2 regions of the Kinneretia sp. DJ1R-11 genome follow, and region 1 is predicted to be linked to the other one. Evidence: predicted binding sites of a transcription regulator. Region 1 holds the regulator's gene; the other holds the start of a gene.
The links. Region 1 encodes LexA, which represses DNA repair genes until DNA is damaged. Its sites were predicted from a motif close to ACTGTATNNNNATACAGT; they were not measured.

Region 1 (7,464 bases):
GACGTGCTGCGGCCCGAGGAAGGCCCGCTCTCTCACATGGTGCGCCTGGCCAAGGAAGTGAGCCCGCAGGCGCGCGAACAAGAGCTGCGCGACTTCCTGGGCCAGTTCCGCTTTGTCGGCGACATGGTCAACCAGCAAGTGGGCAGCCTCTCGGGCGGCGAGAAAGCACGCCTGGTACTGGCCATGCTGGTCTGGCAGCGCCCCAATCTTCTGCTGCTGGACGAGCCTACCAACCACCTGGACCTGAACACCCGTGAGGCGCTGTCCATGGCGCTCAACGAGTTTGAAGGCACCGTCATGCTGGTCAGCCACGACCGGGCCCTGCTGCGCGAGGTCTGCGATGAATTCTGGCTGGTCACCAAGGGCGCGGTATCACCGTTCGACGGCGACCTGGACGATTACCAGCGCTGGCTGCTCGACCAGTCCAAGGAAGCTGCCAAGGCGGCCAAGGAAGCTGCCAAAGCCATGGCCAAGGCCGGCAAATCCACGGTGGCGCCAGCACCTGCGCCCGTGGCGGCCGTGGTCACACCAGCCCCTGCCCCGGCCGCGCGCGAAGACCGCAAGCTCAGTGGCCAGGCGAGGCAGAAGCTAGCCGACCAGACCCGGCCCTTGCGCAAAGAGATGGACGCCATCGACGCCAAATTGAACAAACTCGCCGACGAGCGCACGGCCCTGGAGGCGCAGTTGGCGGCGGGCTCGGCCACGCCGAGTCAAATCGTCGAAGCGGGCAAGCGCCTCAAAGGCATTCACGATGAGCTTGAAAGCGCCGAGCTTCGATGGTTGGAACTGAGTGCCCAGGTGGACGCGATTCACGCGGCAGCTTGATCCTCACAACGCGAAACAAAGCGCTGCTGTCAGGCACGACTTGACGCAAAAAGGGCCCGAGAACTTCGGGCCCTTTTTTCTTGCCATCTCTGGCGCTCAGGCTAGCATGACCAAGGCAGCAGCAGCCGCCGCGGGAACGGCCTGCACGAACAGGATCTTCTTGCCTACTGTGGCCGCGCCGTACACACCCGCAACCACCACGCAGGCCAGGAAGAACAACTGCGTGGGCACACCGTCGGAGCCCTGCAGCAGACCCCAAACCAAGCCCGCGCTCAGGAATCCGTTGTACAGACCTTGATTGGCCGCCAAGGTCTTGCTTGCCTCGGCAAACTCGGGCGTCAGACGGAACACCCGCCGGCCCAAAGGCTTGGTCCAGAAAAACATCTCCAGCACCAGGAAGTACAGGTGCAAGGCGGCCACCAGGGCCACCAACACATTGGCCAAAAGGCTCATTGACATGTCGTGCTCTCTTTCATCGTCAGCTCAGACCTGCGGCGCCGAAGGGCTGCCGCGAATACCCACATAAATTGCGCGCAATTAAATTGCGAACTACATTATTACCCATGCCAAGCAAGACCAAGCACAACAGCGATGTACCGCAATCAGCCGACAAGCCCGTGGACTGGCTCCGCCTGGACCGGCAACTGTGCTTCGCGCTTTACGCCAGCTCGCTGGCCATGACCAAGCTCTACAAGCCCCTGCTGGAACCACTGGGCCTGACCTATCCGCAATACCTGGTGATGTTGGTACTTTGGGAACAAGACGGCATCAGCGTTTCCACCCTGGGCGAGCGCCTGTCGCTCGATTCCGGGACGCTTACACCCCTGCTCAAACGCATGGAAGCCGCGAGTCTGCTGAAACGCCAACGGGCGGCTCAAGATGAACGTCGCGTCGACATCGTGCTGACACCGACCGGCCTCAGCCTCAAGGCTCGGGCCCTCGCCATCCCTCCGCAACTGGCCTGCGCCGCCGCCTGCTCACTGGAAGAACTGAGTTCCCTGACCCGACGTCTGCACGAGCTGCGCCAGCAGCTGGCGGACGCCGACATTCCTCCCGCCACCTCTGTTTGATAGGAAGAACTGCATCATGTCCATCGAAAAAGTCCTCTACACCGCCCGCGCCACCTCCACCGGCGGCCGTCAAGGCACATCCTCGAGCTCGGATGGCGCGCTGAGCGTACAGCTCTCCACGCCCAAGGAACTGGGCGGCGCCGGTGGCCCCGGCACCAACCCGGAGCAGCTCTTTGCGGCCGGCTACTCGGCCTGCTTCATCGGCGCACTCAAGCATGTGGCCATGATGAAGAAGATCGCCCTGCCGGCCGAGGTGTCCATCACAGCCGATGTCGGCATCGGCCCCATCCCCGCCGGTTTTGGCATCCAGGTGGCACTGAACATCTCAGTGCCCGGCGTGGACCGCAGCGTGGCCCAGGACCTGGTAGACGCAGCCCATCAGGTCTGCCCATACTCGAACGCCACCCGCGGCAATATCGACGTCACGCTGACCCTGGCCTGAGTCCGAAGCTTGGGGCGCGGTTCAGCGCTGCGCGGGGTTTGAGATCAAGTCCAGCAGCAGAGCGATCCGCGCCTTCACCGGGCTCAGCGCGCCCGCGCTGGGCAAGGCCTCGGTTGACGCCGTGACTGGCCCGGCATCACAGCGCGTGCTCCGCAGCACGCGCACGCCTTGTGCCTGGGCCTCCCGCAGCGCAGCCTCAAGCGACTGAGAAAGACTGCCATTGCCGGTGCCGGCGACCACCAGCCCATCCACACCGTGCGCCAACAAGGCCCGAACCACCAAGCCATCGGCGCCGACGTGGTTGAACACGATCTGCACATGCGGCCAAGCCGAAGCTGGCCGTCGCAAAAGAGCGAGCTCAAACGCCGGGCCTGCATCGCGCTGCGGGCGGGCCGCGAACCAGCGCACGACGCCCTCCTCTACCGCAGCCAAACGCGCCCCATCAGCGGACGAGAACGCATCCACCCGGTAGCTGTGGACCTTGCGCACCTGTTCGGCGGAATAAATGCTGCCGGCAAACACCACAAAAACACCCGGCGCTGAACCCTCAGCCGCCAGCGTCACCGCATCGAGCAAGTTCTGAGGCCCATCGGTTTGCAAGGCCGTGGCCGGCCGCATCGCTGCCGTGATCACCACCGGCTTGCCCGGCGCCAATACGCGCTGCAGGAAATAAGCCGTCTCCTCCAGCGTGTCCGTGCCATGAGTGATCACAATCCCTGCCACCTCGGGCCGGGCCAGATGGGCCGCCACCCGTTCGGCCAACAACTGCCAGGTGGCGAAATCCATATCCTTGCTGTCCAGCTGCGCCACTTGCTCAGCCTCCAAAAGGCGCTGCGCGAGAGGAGGAATTGCGGCAATCAACTGGCCTACGCCGAGCTGTGCGGCCTGGTAACCGACATTGTCCGAGGCATCGCTGGCCGTACCGGCAATGGTTCCACCGGTCCCGAGAATCACCACCAAGCCTGAATTCACTGCTGAAACTGGCTCATTCACTGCATTTGAGTCTTGCTTGCTTTGCAATTTTAGATTTCCTGGATGAAAATACAGTCACTGGATAAATATTCAGGCACTCAAGTTCCAAGCAGAGGATGACCACCGTGGAAGACAGCCCGAAACTCACCGCGCGCCAACAGCAGATCCTCGATCTGGTGCGAGCCGCCATCGAACGCACCGGCGCTCCACCCACCCGGGCCGAAATCGCCGCCGAACTTGGCTTCCGCTCCGCCAATGCGGCCGAAGAACACCTGCAAGCGCTGGCTCGCAAAGGCGCCATCGAACTGGTTGGCGGCACTTCGCGTGGCATTCGCCTGAAGTCTGACACATTGAGAGCGCTCAACTCGGCACGCGATGCCCGCGAATCACAAGAAGCACGCGAGTTTCAGGCCGGATATGCGCGCGGCCGAGCCGCGCCACGCGGCAGTGAACATCAACAATTTGACCTGCCGCTGGCCAGCCTCGCACAACTGAACCTCCCCTTGGTTGGGCGTGTTGCAGCGGGTCACCCCATCCTCGCGCAAGAACATATCGAACAAAGCTACGCCGTCGAGGCAAGCATGTTCTCCAAGAAGCCCGATTTCTTGCTCAAAGTGAAAGGCATGAGCATGAAAGACATCGGCATCATGGATGGCGACCTTTTGGCCGTGCAAAAGGCATCAGAAGCCAAGAACGGTCAGATCGTGGTGGCCCGGATTGGTGATGAAGTGACCGTCAAACGCTTCAAGCGCGGTCGCAGCGGCATCGAACTGCTGCCGGAGAACACAGAGTTCGAATCCATCCAGGTGGCTGCGGACGACGAAAGCTTCGCCATCGAGGGTCTGGCTGTGGGCTTGATTCGCAATCAAATGTTCAGTTGAGACTCAGATTCGGGAACTGAAGCAAGCTGAGTTCCGCCCGCTCGATTCAACCGAGCCGCGGGCGACACTTTGAAGCTGCAAACCTTAGTCTGCATAAGCAAAGAGCTCCTAGCGGGAGCTCTTGTTATTGGGTGCGACACGCTTGAGGCGACTTCAGAATAAATTCGGTCATTGGTGCTAAACATTCGGGCGTCGCGAATTCGTCTGAAGTTTTAACTCAGTAGCTATCCTTCAACGCTCAAGCGTGGACTCATCATCACTATTCACTTGCACGCATGGATATTGCACAGTACGCAACTGATATCAAACAGCAAATCGCCGAAACTGTGAAGCGAGTATCGTTCAGACAAGAAAAAACCCCGCAAACTCTCGTGTGCGGGGTTTATCTTTATGTTGGCGGAGTGGACGGGACTCGAACCCGCGACCCCCGGCGTGACAGGCCGGTATTCTAACCAACTGAACTACCACTCCAGATGAGCTACAACACCGAAACCGATATTGCGCTGCACCGAACAAGTTACGCAGCGCTGTTTCAAGCACTGCCAAGCCTTGTCAAACTTGGCGTCCCCTAGGGGATTCGAACCCCTGTAGTCACCGTGAAAGGGTGGTGTCCTAGGCCTCTAGACGAAGGGGACTGATCCTTCTTGCCTGATCACGTCCTGAATCGCGCGCCACTTCCAAACAGCGTTTGGTGGTGGAGGTAAGCGGGATCGAACCGCTGACCTCTTGCATGCCATGCAAGCGCTCTCCCAGCTGAGCTATACCCCCAGATCCTTGCGAACCTCGGTTGCCGCGCCATTCAAGCGTGTCAAACTTCAAAACAATCTTACAAATAACTGCGGCCAATTTCTTGGCCGCCTTTGAAACTCGTTTTACCGAATTTCTTCAACGCAAACAAAGAACCTACATTCTTTGCTTAAAAGCTGGCGGAGTGGACGGGACTCGAACCCGCGACCCCCGGCGTGACAGGCCGGTATTCTAACCAACTGAACTACCACTCCAGATGACGAATCAGATTATATACATAATCCAACTCACATCAAACAAGTTTGTAGCTATTTTTCAATAACTACCAAGCCTTGTCAAACTTGGCGTCCCCTAGGGGATTCGAACCCCTGTAGTCACCGTGAAAGGGTGGTGTCCTAGGCCTCTAGACGAAGGGGACTAAACCTTCTTATTAACTGCCGCAAAGTATACAGCAATCAACTCTATATATTCAAGCTCTGCAGTATATCGCAAAACTTTTGCACCTGAACCGCGCGCCACACAAACTCCATATTGAATTTGGTGGAGGTAAGCGGGATCGAACCGCTGACCTCTTGCATGCCATGCAAGCGCTCTCCCAGCTGAGCTATACCCCCGACGATTCTTTTCAGCACTTCAGACAGTCAAGCAGTCTCTACAGACCTTTCAACTCCCCTAAGCACCGCGAGACATCTAAAGTTTCGCGCTGTTCAAGCAAGACGTAGAGTATAGGATGTTTTTCACAAGGAGCGCAAGCGTTTCACAACAATTTCTTGATCGAACAGTTCCAGCACCGCATCGACGCTGGGAGTTTGCACGCGGCCGCACACCAAAGCACGCACCGGCATGGCCAATTGAGGCATCTTCAGACCGTGAGCTGCGATGGTTTCCTTGATGGCCGCAGCAATGGCGGGCTTGCTCCACTCAGCCAATGCGTGCAGCTTGTCAGCGAGCGTACCCAAGGCTGGCTTCACTGCGTCAGTGACATGAGCAGCCAAGTCCTCGGCCGAAGGGCTGACCGGGCCGAAATACATGGCCAGCCAATCGGCCAGCGCCACAGTCGTGGAACAACGGTCCTTGAACAGGGCGCACATCGGTGCAAGCTTGGCAGCATCTGCCTGCATGCCACGTGACGCCAGCTGAGCGGCCACAAGAACAGACAAGCGACCGTCATCGGCCTGCTTGATGTATTGGCTGTTGACCCACTCCAGCTTGGCCGGATCCCATTGCGCGGGGCTCTTGTTCAGATGGCTGCCATCGAACCATGACACCAGCTGCTCGCGGCTGAACAGTTCGTCGTCGCCATGGCTCCAGCCTAGGCGCGAGAGGTAATTCAGCATGGCTTCCGGTAGATAGCCGCCTTCTTCGTAGGCCGTGACGCTGACGGCGCCGCGGCGCTTGGACAGCTTCTGGCCATCGTCACCCAGAATCACCGGAACATGGCCAAACGCAGGCAGCGGCGCACCGAGAGCACGGAAGATATTGATCTGCCAAGGCGTGTTGTTGACATGCTCGTCGCCGCGGAAGACGTGGCTGATCTGCATGTCCCAGTCATCCACCACCACAGCGAAGTTGTAGGTCGGCACCCCCAGGCTACCTGCCTGCGCATCTGCGGCCGCTGGGCGCACGATGATCAAGTCATCGATCTCACGGTTGTTGATGGTGATGGGGCCCTTGACCAGATCGTCCCAGGTGACGTCGCCGTCCAGTGGATTCTTGAAGCGCACCACGGGCGCGATGCCGGCCGGCACCGGCGGCAAGACCTTGCCGGGCTCCGGACGCCAGCGGCCGTCGTAACGGGTCTTTTCACCGCGTGCCCGTTGAGCTTCGCGAGTCTCGTCCAGCTCGGCCGGCGTGCAGTAGCAGCGGTAGGCCTTGCCTTCAGCAATCAGCTGTTCGGCAACAGCCTGGTAGCGATCGAGACGCTGCATCTGGTAGATCGGGCCCTCGTCGTAATCGAGGCCCAGCCACTTCATCGATGCCAGGATCTGCTCCACCGAATCCTGCGTCGAGCGAGCCACATCGGTGTCTTCGATGCGCAGCACGAACTTGCCGCCGTAATGGCGCGCGTATGCCCAGGAATACAGAGCCGTTCGGGCCGTGCCCAGATGCAGGAAACCGGTCGGCGACGGCGCAATGCGGGTGCGCACGGGAATGTTGGCGTGTTGGCTCATAAGCTGTTCAAAGTGGAGAGGCCACGGTTCAGGTCGTCGGTGATGTCATCGACATGCTCTAGCCCGACAGCCAGGCGGATCAGGCCTTGGCTGATGCCGGCGGCCTGACGCTGAGCCTCGCTGAGTCGACCATGCGAGGTGGTGGCGGGATGGGTGATGATGGACTTGGTGTCGCCCAGATTCGTAGCGATGCTGAGCACGCGGGTGCTATTGATCACATGGAATGCGGCAGCACGCGCAGCTTCGGGCGTGTCGGCGCGCAACTCAAACGACAGCACCGCCCCGCCCTGCCCCGACTGCTGGCGCATGGCCAACTCATGTTGGGGATGCGAGGGCAAAGACGGGCAATAGACACG
Region 2 (7,464 bases), on a different contig from region 1:
ACTTGCCGCTCAACAGAACCAGCAGGGCACCGGCCACGCCTGCACCGTAATGCAGAGCAGGCATTACGGCCACATTGCCCGGCTTGTCGCCTTCGACCGTCGGCACCCAGCTGGCCAAGGCCGGATCACCGACCATCATGGTGCCGGCAATCCAGCCGAGCAGCATGGCGCCCACAGTGATCACGACCGGGAACCGGTCCATTAGCTTGATCACCAACTGGCTACCCCAGACGATGATGGGAATTGAGACCAGCAGGCCAAAGATGACCAGAGGCATTTGATGGTCGCCGCCACTGCTCTGTGCCGCGCCAGCGATGGCGATGACATTGTCCAGGCTCATCACGAAGTCAGCCACGATCACGGTCTTGACCGCCGCCCAGAGCTTGTCGCTGGCCTGGATATTGCCGTGCTCGTCTTCATCTTCGGGCACCAGCAGCTTGATGCCAATCCAGAGCAACAGGGCTGCGCCGACAATTTTCAGGAAGGGGACCTGCAACAGCGTCAGTGCGAAGAAGATCAACACGACCCGCAGCACGATGGCGCCGGCCGTACCCCAGATGATGCCCTTGGTGCGCTGAGCATCAGGCAGCTTGCGGCAAGCCAGGGCGATCACCACCGCGTTGTCGCCACCCAGCAGGATGTCGATCATGATGATCTGGCCGACAGCCAACCAAAATTCGGGACTCGTCAAAGTGTCCATTGAGATATCTAAAGTTGCTGCCCGCAGGATGGAAATGCCGGTTCAGGCATGTGCCGCCCCACTATAGCGAAGGCATGGTTCAAAGCATGCACCCATGAAAAAAGGGGCTGATGCCCCTTTTCTCATGTCGATGCACGGCGTGCGTGCAGTCTGCCGCCAGCCGAGCCGGGCTTCGATGCGTGAAATTACGCATTCGCCCGGCGGCCGGCATGTCGCTCAGTTCAGAGCAAGGCCTTCAGCAGCTTGGCCATCTCGGACGGGTTGCGCGTGATCGTGAAGCCGCACTCTTCCATGATGGCCAGCTTGGCGTCGGCCGTGTCAGCGCCGCCTGCGATCAGCGCACCGGCATGGCCCATGCGCTTGCCCGGAGGGGCGGTCACGCCGGCGATGAAGCCAACCACCGGCTTCTTCATGTTCAGCTTGCACCAGCGAGCGGCTTCGGCTTCGTCAGGGCCGCCGATTTCACCGATCATGATGACGGCGTCGGTGTCCGGATCGTCGTTGAAGGCTTGCATCACGTCGATGTGCTTCAGGCCGTTGATCGGGTCGCCACCGATACCGACGGCGCTGGACTGACCCAGGCCGATTTCGGTCAGCTGAGCCACGGCTTCATAGGTCAGCGTGCCCGAGCGCGAGACCACGCCGATGCGGCCCTTGCGGTGGATGTGGCCGGGCATGATGCCGATCTTGATTTCTTCGGGCGTGATCAGACCGGGGCAGTTGGGGCCCAGCAGCAAGGTCTTCTTGCCACCGGCCGCTTCCTTGGCCTTCATCTTGTTGCGGATTTCCAGCATGTCACGGACGGGGATGCCTTCCGTGATGCAAATCGCCAGATCCAGGTCGGCTTCCACAGCTTCCCAGATGGCGGCCGCAGCACCGGCGGGCGGCACATAGATCACCGACACGGTGGCGCCGGTTTGCGAAGCGGCTTCCTTGACGGTGGCGTAGATTGGGATGTCCGAGAACTTCTCGCCGGCCTTCTTGGGGTTCACGCCCGCCACGAAGGCGTTCTTGCCATTGGCATAGGCTTGGCAGCCCAGGGTGTGGAACTGGCCGGTCTTGCCGGTGATGCCCTGGGTGATGACCTTGGTGTCTTTGTTGATGTAAATCGACATGATTTTTTTCCTTGCGTGGGCTTAGGCAGACTCAGGCAACAGCGGCGACGATCTTGGTCGCGGCTTCGGCCATGGTGTCGGCGGCAATGATGGGCAGGCCGGATTCGGCCAGCATCTTCTTGCCCAGCTCTTCGTTGGTACCCTTCATGCGCACGACCAAAGGCACGGAGAGGTTCACGGCCTTGCAGGCCGTGATCACGCCTTCGGCGATGGTGTCGCACTTCATGATGCCGCCGAAGATATTGACCAGGATGCCCTTCACTTCAGGGTTCTTCAGCATGATCTTGAAGGCTTCGGTGACCTTCTCGGCGGTGGCGCCACCGCCCACGTCCAGGAAGTTGGCCGGCTCGCCGCCGAACAGCTTGATGGTGTCCATGGTCGACATGGCCAGGCCGGCGCCGTTCACCAGGCAGCCGATATTGCCGTCCAGGCTGATGTAAGCCAGGTCGAACTTGGAGGCTTCCACTTCGGCCGGATCTTCTTCGTCCAGATCGCGGTAAGCGACGATCTCAGGGTGACGGAACAACGCGTTCGAATCGAAGTTGAACTTGGCGTCCAGGGCGATCAGATTGCCCTTGGAATCGCAGTTCAGCGGGTTGATTTCCACCAACGAAGCGTCGGTGTCCATGTAGCACTTGTAGAGCTTGGCGAAGATGTCGACGGCTTGGTCGACCGACGCCCCGGTGAGGCCGATGGCAGCGGCGATCTTCTTGCTTTGTTCGGCGGTCAGGCCCACCAGCGGGTCGATCATCTCGGTGATGATCTTCTCGGGTGTCGAGTGAGCGACCTCTTCGATGTCCATGCCGCCTTCGCTGGAAGCGATGAAAGCGACCTTCTGGGTGCCGCGGTCGGTGACCAGGGACACATAGAGTTCGTTCTTGATGTCAGCGCCGTCTTCAATGTAGAGGCGACGAACCTTCTGGCCCACCGGGCCAGTCTGGTGCGTGACCAGCTGCATACCCAGGATCTGCTCGGCGAGTGCCTTCACATCTTCCAGCGAACGGCCGAGCTTGACGCCGCCGCCCTTGCCACGGCCACCGGCGTGGATCTGGGCCTTGACCACCCAAACCGGGCCGCCCAGCTTTTGTGCAGCTTCGACGGCTTCTTGCACCGTGAATGCGGGAATGCCGCGCGGCACCGGCACGCCGAACTGGCGCAGGATTTCCTTGCCCTGGTACTCGTGAATCTTCATAGGGGTCTCGCTTGTGAGGAAAGTCAGGAAGAGGAGGCGGGCATCGCGACGACGGCGGCTGGCCTTGCGGCTACGTCGGCGCTGCGATACCAGCGAGGGTAATGGTTTCGGACCACATCGCCATCGCGACGCAGCGCATGGCAGCGATCCAGCTGAAACGGAGGCTGACCGTCGGCACTGCCTTCGCGCACGTCGAGAACCAAGCCGGCAAAGGCCTGTATCACAGCCGTGGGAAGGATCTGACACAGCTCGGTCAGGTGGGTGCAGCCCTTGACGCCGGACAAGCGCTCCTTGACGCCGAGCCGAAATCCTTTCATCAGATTCAGGCCGACCAGGCGAGCGTAGGCATCACCATGCTGATCACACACACCGGCATAGGGGGACCAGCTGGTGGTGGAGCGGGCCGCATGAATTTGCAGGTCGGCATCCACGGTCAAGACCAGCTGCATGGCATGAATCGGATCGCCAGCCAAGCGCAAACCGCTGGCCAAAGGCAGATCGCGCGTCTTGACGTCCGTCAAACCCGCCTCGACCTCATAGAGGCCGTCATCGCGTGCATAGATCTGCACATCGATGGCGCGGCGGTGCAGCAAACGGCGCTCGGAAGTGGGAAATGGGAGGGGCATGGGTGGCAAAACGGCTTCGCAAACCCGCAGCGGACGGCATCAAACCACACCCCGCCGGGCATTTGCGCAGGGCGAGAATGTAGCATGTCGCACTGCACAAAGGCTTTCATGAAGCTGTCGGCACCACAGCCGGAGGCGTGGTGACACGTCAGCAAAGCCCACAAGTTTGAGCTGGGTCAAGCGACTTGGCACCCACTATCTCGATACGAGTGATTCAGTCGTCCGCCTCGACCGGGCCGCGCAAAACACGCCGGACCGACTCGCCGCCAAAGCCGCGGCCGATCAGAAATCGGGCGTGCTTGGCTCGCGTGGCGGCATCCTCGGGCCAATGCCCGCCGAACTTTCGCTGCCAGACGGCTCGCGCGCGCTCAATCTCGCTGTCCTTGAGCGAGGCCAGCTGGTCGCCGCTGAGCTGCAAACCATGCTGGGCGAGCTCCAACTTGATGCGTTGGCTGCCGAAACGGGCCGCACGGGCATGAACGCGGGCGTCGACAAAACGCTGTTCGCTCAGATACCCGCGCTCCTGCAGGAACAGCAGCAGGGCATCGACTTCAGCTCCGAGGTCGGCATCACCGCCATCCTCGTCGAGGTCTTCGTCGGGGCTTTGGCCCTGACCCAGCGTATCGCCCCCTGTTTCTGAGCAGGGCTCAGGCACGAACCAAACAGCCAGGCATGCAGCAGGCTCAGCTGCGGCGGCTGCCTGGCGCTGCTGAGCCGCGCGCAGCTCGCGCGCAATGCGCAGCAGCTTTCGCCGCAGCTCCGCCCGGCTGTGCTCCCGCTGGGCCAGCAGCGCAATGGCGCGAGCCTTGAGGGACAGGGGCTTGCCGGCTTTCATGCAAAGGAAGGGAGTGCCGTGAAAGTACAGGCGACCAACAGGGAATGACAGGCTGCAGGGAGCCCGTGATGCAAGAGCCCGAGCGGCGCATGGCACCGGGCTCTTGCCGCGCCCTCTTACTCAGCCGCGCCGCCGGCCTTGTTCATCGGCGCGACGCCGAGCGACTCGCGGATGCGGTTCTCGATTTCGCGGCTGACGTCGGGGTTCTCGCGCAGAAATTCGCGCGCGTTGTCCTTGCCCTGGCCGATCTTCTCGCCCTGGTAGGCATACCAAGAGCCGGACTTCTCGACCACCTTGGCGACCACACCCATGTCGATGATTTCGCCCTCACGGCTGATGCCTTCACCGTAGAGGATGTCGAACTCGGCCGTCTTGAACGGCGGTGAGACCTTGTTCTTGACGACCTTGACCTTAGTTTCACTGCCGATGACGTCATCGCCCTTCTTGATCGAGCCGATGCGGCGGATGTCCAGGCGCACCGAGGCGTAGAACTTGAGCGCATTGCCGCCGGTCGTGGTTTCGGGGCTGCCGAACATCACGCCGATCTTCATGCGGATCTGGTTGATGAAGATGACCATGCAGTTGGTCTTCTTGATGGTGGCGGTCAGCTTGCGCAAGGCCTGGCTCATCAGGCGGGCTTGCAGGCCGGGCAGGGAGTCGCCCATTTCGCCTTCCAGCTCAGCCTTGGGGGTCAGTGCAGCGACCGAGTCGATCACGATCAGGTCCACGGAACCGGAGCGCACCAGGGCGTCAACGATTTCCAAGGCCTGTTCGCCGGTATCGGGCTGGCTGATCAGCAGCTCTTGCAGATTCACGCCCAGCTTTTGTGCGTACTGGATGTCCAGGGCATGCTCGGCGTCGATGAAGGCACAGGTACCGGCCAGCTTTTGCATTTCGGCGATGACCTGCAGGGTCAGCGTGGTCTTGCCCGAAGACTCCGGGCCGTAGATTTCGACCACGCGGCCGCGCGGCAGGCCGCCGACGCCCAAAGCGATGTCCAGACCCAGCGAACCGGTGGAAACCACCTGGATGTCCTCGATCACCTCGCCCTCGCCCAGGCGCATGATGGAGCCCTTGCCAAACTGCTTCTCGATCTGGCTGAGAGCGGCCTGCAGAGCCTTGGCTTTTTCGGTGTTGAGCGCTTTGACGGGGGCATCCATGATTTGTTCTCCTGAAAAGGTCTGGGCGGATTATGGCGCAATCTGTATGTTTGTACAGTAGTTTGTCGACCAAGCTGCAACAAGTCAGGCGCTGCAAGCGCTGTCCATAGAATGGATGACCCTGGCCATACCCAAGAGCGAACGGAGACAAACGCATGCGCATCCTGATAGCCGAAGATGACCAAGTTCTGGCCGATGCCTTGTTGCGCTCCCTGCGCGCCTCAGGCTATGCGGTGGACCAGGTCGGCAGCGGCACCGAAGCCGATGCTGCCCTTGCTTCGCACGAATTCGACCTGGTGATCTTGGACCTGGGCCTGCCGCGGCTGCATGGCCTGGAGGTGCTGCGCAAGCTGCGCGCTCGCGGCTCGTCCATGCCAGTGCTGATCCTGACGGCAGCCGACAGCGTCGAGCAGCGCGTCAAAGGTCTGGACCTGGGCGCCGACGACTACATGGCCAAGCCCTTCTCGCTTCAGGAGCTGGAAGCTCGGGTGCGCGCCCTGACCCGACGCGGCCTGGGCACCGCGTCCAGCGTTATCAAGCATGGGCCGCTGAGCTTCGATGCGACCGGCCGGGTCGCCTATATCAACGAGCAGATGATTGAACTGTCCGCGCGCGAGTTGAGCTTGCTGGAAGTCCTGCTGCAACGCGCCGGCCGACTCGTCAGCAAGGACCAGTTGGTCGAACGCCTCTGTGAGTGGGGCGAAGAGGTCAGCAACAACGCGATCGAGGTCTACATCCACCGCCTGCGCAAGAAGATCGAGCAGGGCCCGATTCGCATTGCTACCGTGCGCGGCCTGGGCTACTGCCTGGAGAAGATCCAGCCCGGCGCCTGATGCCCCTCGCCAACGACTGGAGCCACGGCCATGGCGGCTGAAACCGGCCAACGCTCGCTGTTCGGTGAGATCCTGGACTGGATGCTCGCGCCGCTGCTGCTGATCTGGCCGATCAGCGTGGCCCTGACCTGGCTGGTGGCACAAGGCATTGCCAGCCGGCCCTATGACCGTGAGCTCGGCGAAATGGCCCGCACCCTGGGCCTGCAAGTGGCCTCGGCCGCGCCGCTGGCCGAGGGGCGCAGTGCGCGCTCGCGCTATGCCCTGGCGCCCGAAGCGGCCGCCCTGCTGCGCGCCGACGAGACCGACACGGTCTATTACCAGGTGCTGGGCCTGCGCGGCGAGCTGCTCAACGGCGACGCCAAGCTGCCCGTGCCGCCCGAGGACGATGTCATCGTGCCCTGGGAGCTGCATTTCCGCGACGAAGACATGGGCAGCGAGCGCGTGCGCGTGGCCTACCTTTGGGTCGCGCCCGAGGGCATGGCCGGGAGCACCCAGACTATGCTGGTGCAGGTGGCCGAAACCCTGGGCAAGCGCTCGCGCCTGACCAACGAAATCATCAAAGGCGTGATCCTGCCGCAGTTCGTGATCCTGCCTCTGGCGGTGCTGCTGGTCTGGCTGGCCTTGGCGCGCGGCATCGCGCCGCTCAACGAGCTGCAGCGGCGCATCCGCTCGCGCGAGAGCTCGGACCTCAGCCCCATCGACGAGCGGCGCATCCCCGATGAAGTCGCGCCACTGGTCCGGGCCATCAACGACCTGCTGGCGCGCCTGGACCAGTCCATCAGCAGCCAGAAGCATTTCCTGGCCGACGCCGCACACCAGCTCAAGACCCCACTGGCCGGTCTGCGAACCCAGGCCGAATTCGCCCAACGAGAAATCGACGAAGGGCGCAGCGAGCCGGCCGAGCTGAAGCGCTCCTTGCAGCAAATTGCCCTTTCCAGCCAGCGCGCTGCACACATGGTCAACCAGCTGCTGGCCATGGCCCGCGCCGAGGACCAGGAACATG

Region 2: the regulator LexA is predicted to act here: its motif matches at 5,670-5,687, upstream of recA (recombinase RecA).

What each region holds. Positions count from the first base shown of each region.
Region 1 is NZ_JAJIRR010000016.1:51,958-59,421, reverse strand. It holds gene LNV23_RS21115 (ABC-F family ATP-binding cassette domain-containing protein) at 1-825, shown strand, start outside; gene LNV23_RS21110 (DUF1304 domain-containing protein) at 922-1,278, opposite strand; gene LNV23_RS21105 (MarR family winged helix-turn-helix transcriptional regulator) at 1,389-1,895, shown strand; gene LNV23_RS21100 (organic hydroperoxide resistance protein) at 1,912-2,337, shown strand; gene LNV23_RS21095 (asparaginase) at 2,359-3,309, opposite strand; gene lexA (transcriptional repressor LexA) at 3,426-4,190, shown strand; tRNA gene LNV23_RS21085 (tRNA-Asp) at 4,585-4,661, opposite strand; tRNA gene LNV23_RS21080 (tRNA-Glu) at 4,750-4,825, opposite strand; tRNA gene LNV23_RS21075 (tRNA-Ala) at 4,883-4,958, opposite strand; tRNA gene LNV23_RS21070 (tRNA-Asp) at 5,115-5,191, opposite strand; tRNA gene LNV23_RS21065 (tRNA-Glu) at 5,280-5,355, opposite strand; tRNA gene LNV23_RS21060 (tRNA-Ala) at 5,476-5,551, opposite strand; gene gltX (glutamate--tRNA ligase) at 5,675-7,108, opposite strand; gene LNV23_RS21050 (O-succinylhomoserine sulfhydrylase) at 7,105-7,464, opposite strand, start outside.
Region 2 is NZ_JAJIRR010000001.1:721,374-728,837, forward strand. It holds gene LNV23_RS03020 (TerC family protein) at 1-700, opposite strand, end outside; gene sucD (succinate--CoA ligase subunit alpha) at 922-1,815, opposite strand; gene sucC (ADP-forming succinate--CoA ligase subunit beta) at 1,847-3,007, opposite strand; gene LNV23_RS03035 (DUF2889 domain-containing protein) at 3,031-3,633, opposite strand; gene LNV23_RS03040 (regulatory protein RecX) at 3,848-4,468, opposite strand; gene recA (recombinase RecA) at 4,585-5,628, opposite strand; gene LNV23_RS03050 (response regulator transcription factor) at 5,784-6,461, shown strand; gene LNV23_RS03055 (sensor histidine kinase) at 6,492-7,464, shown strand, end outside.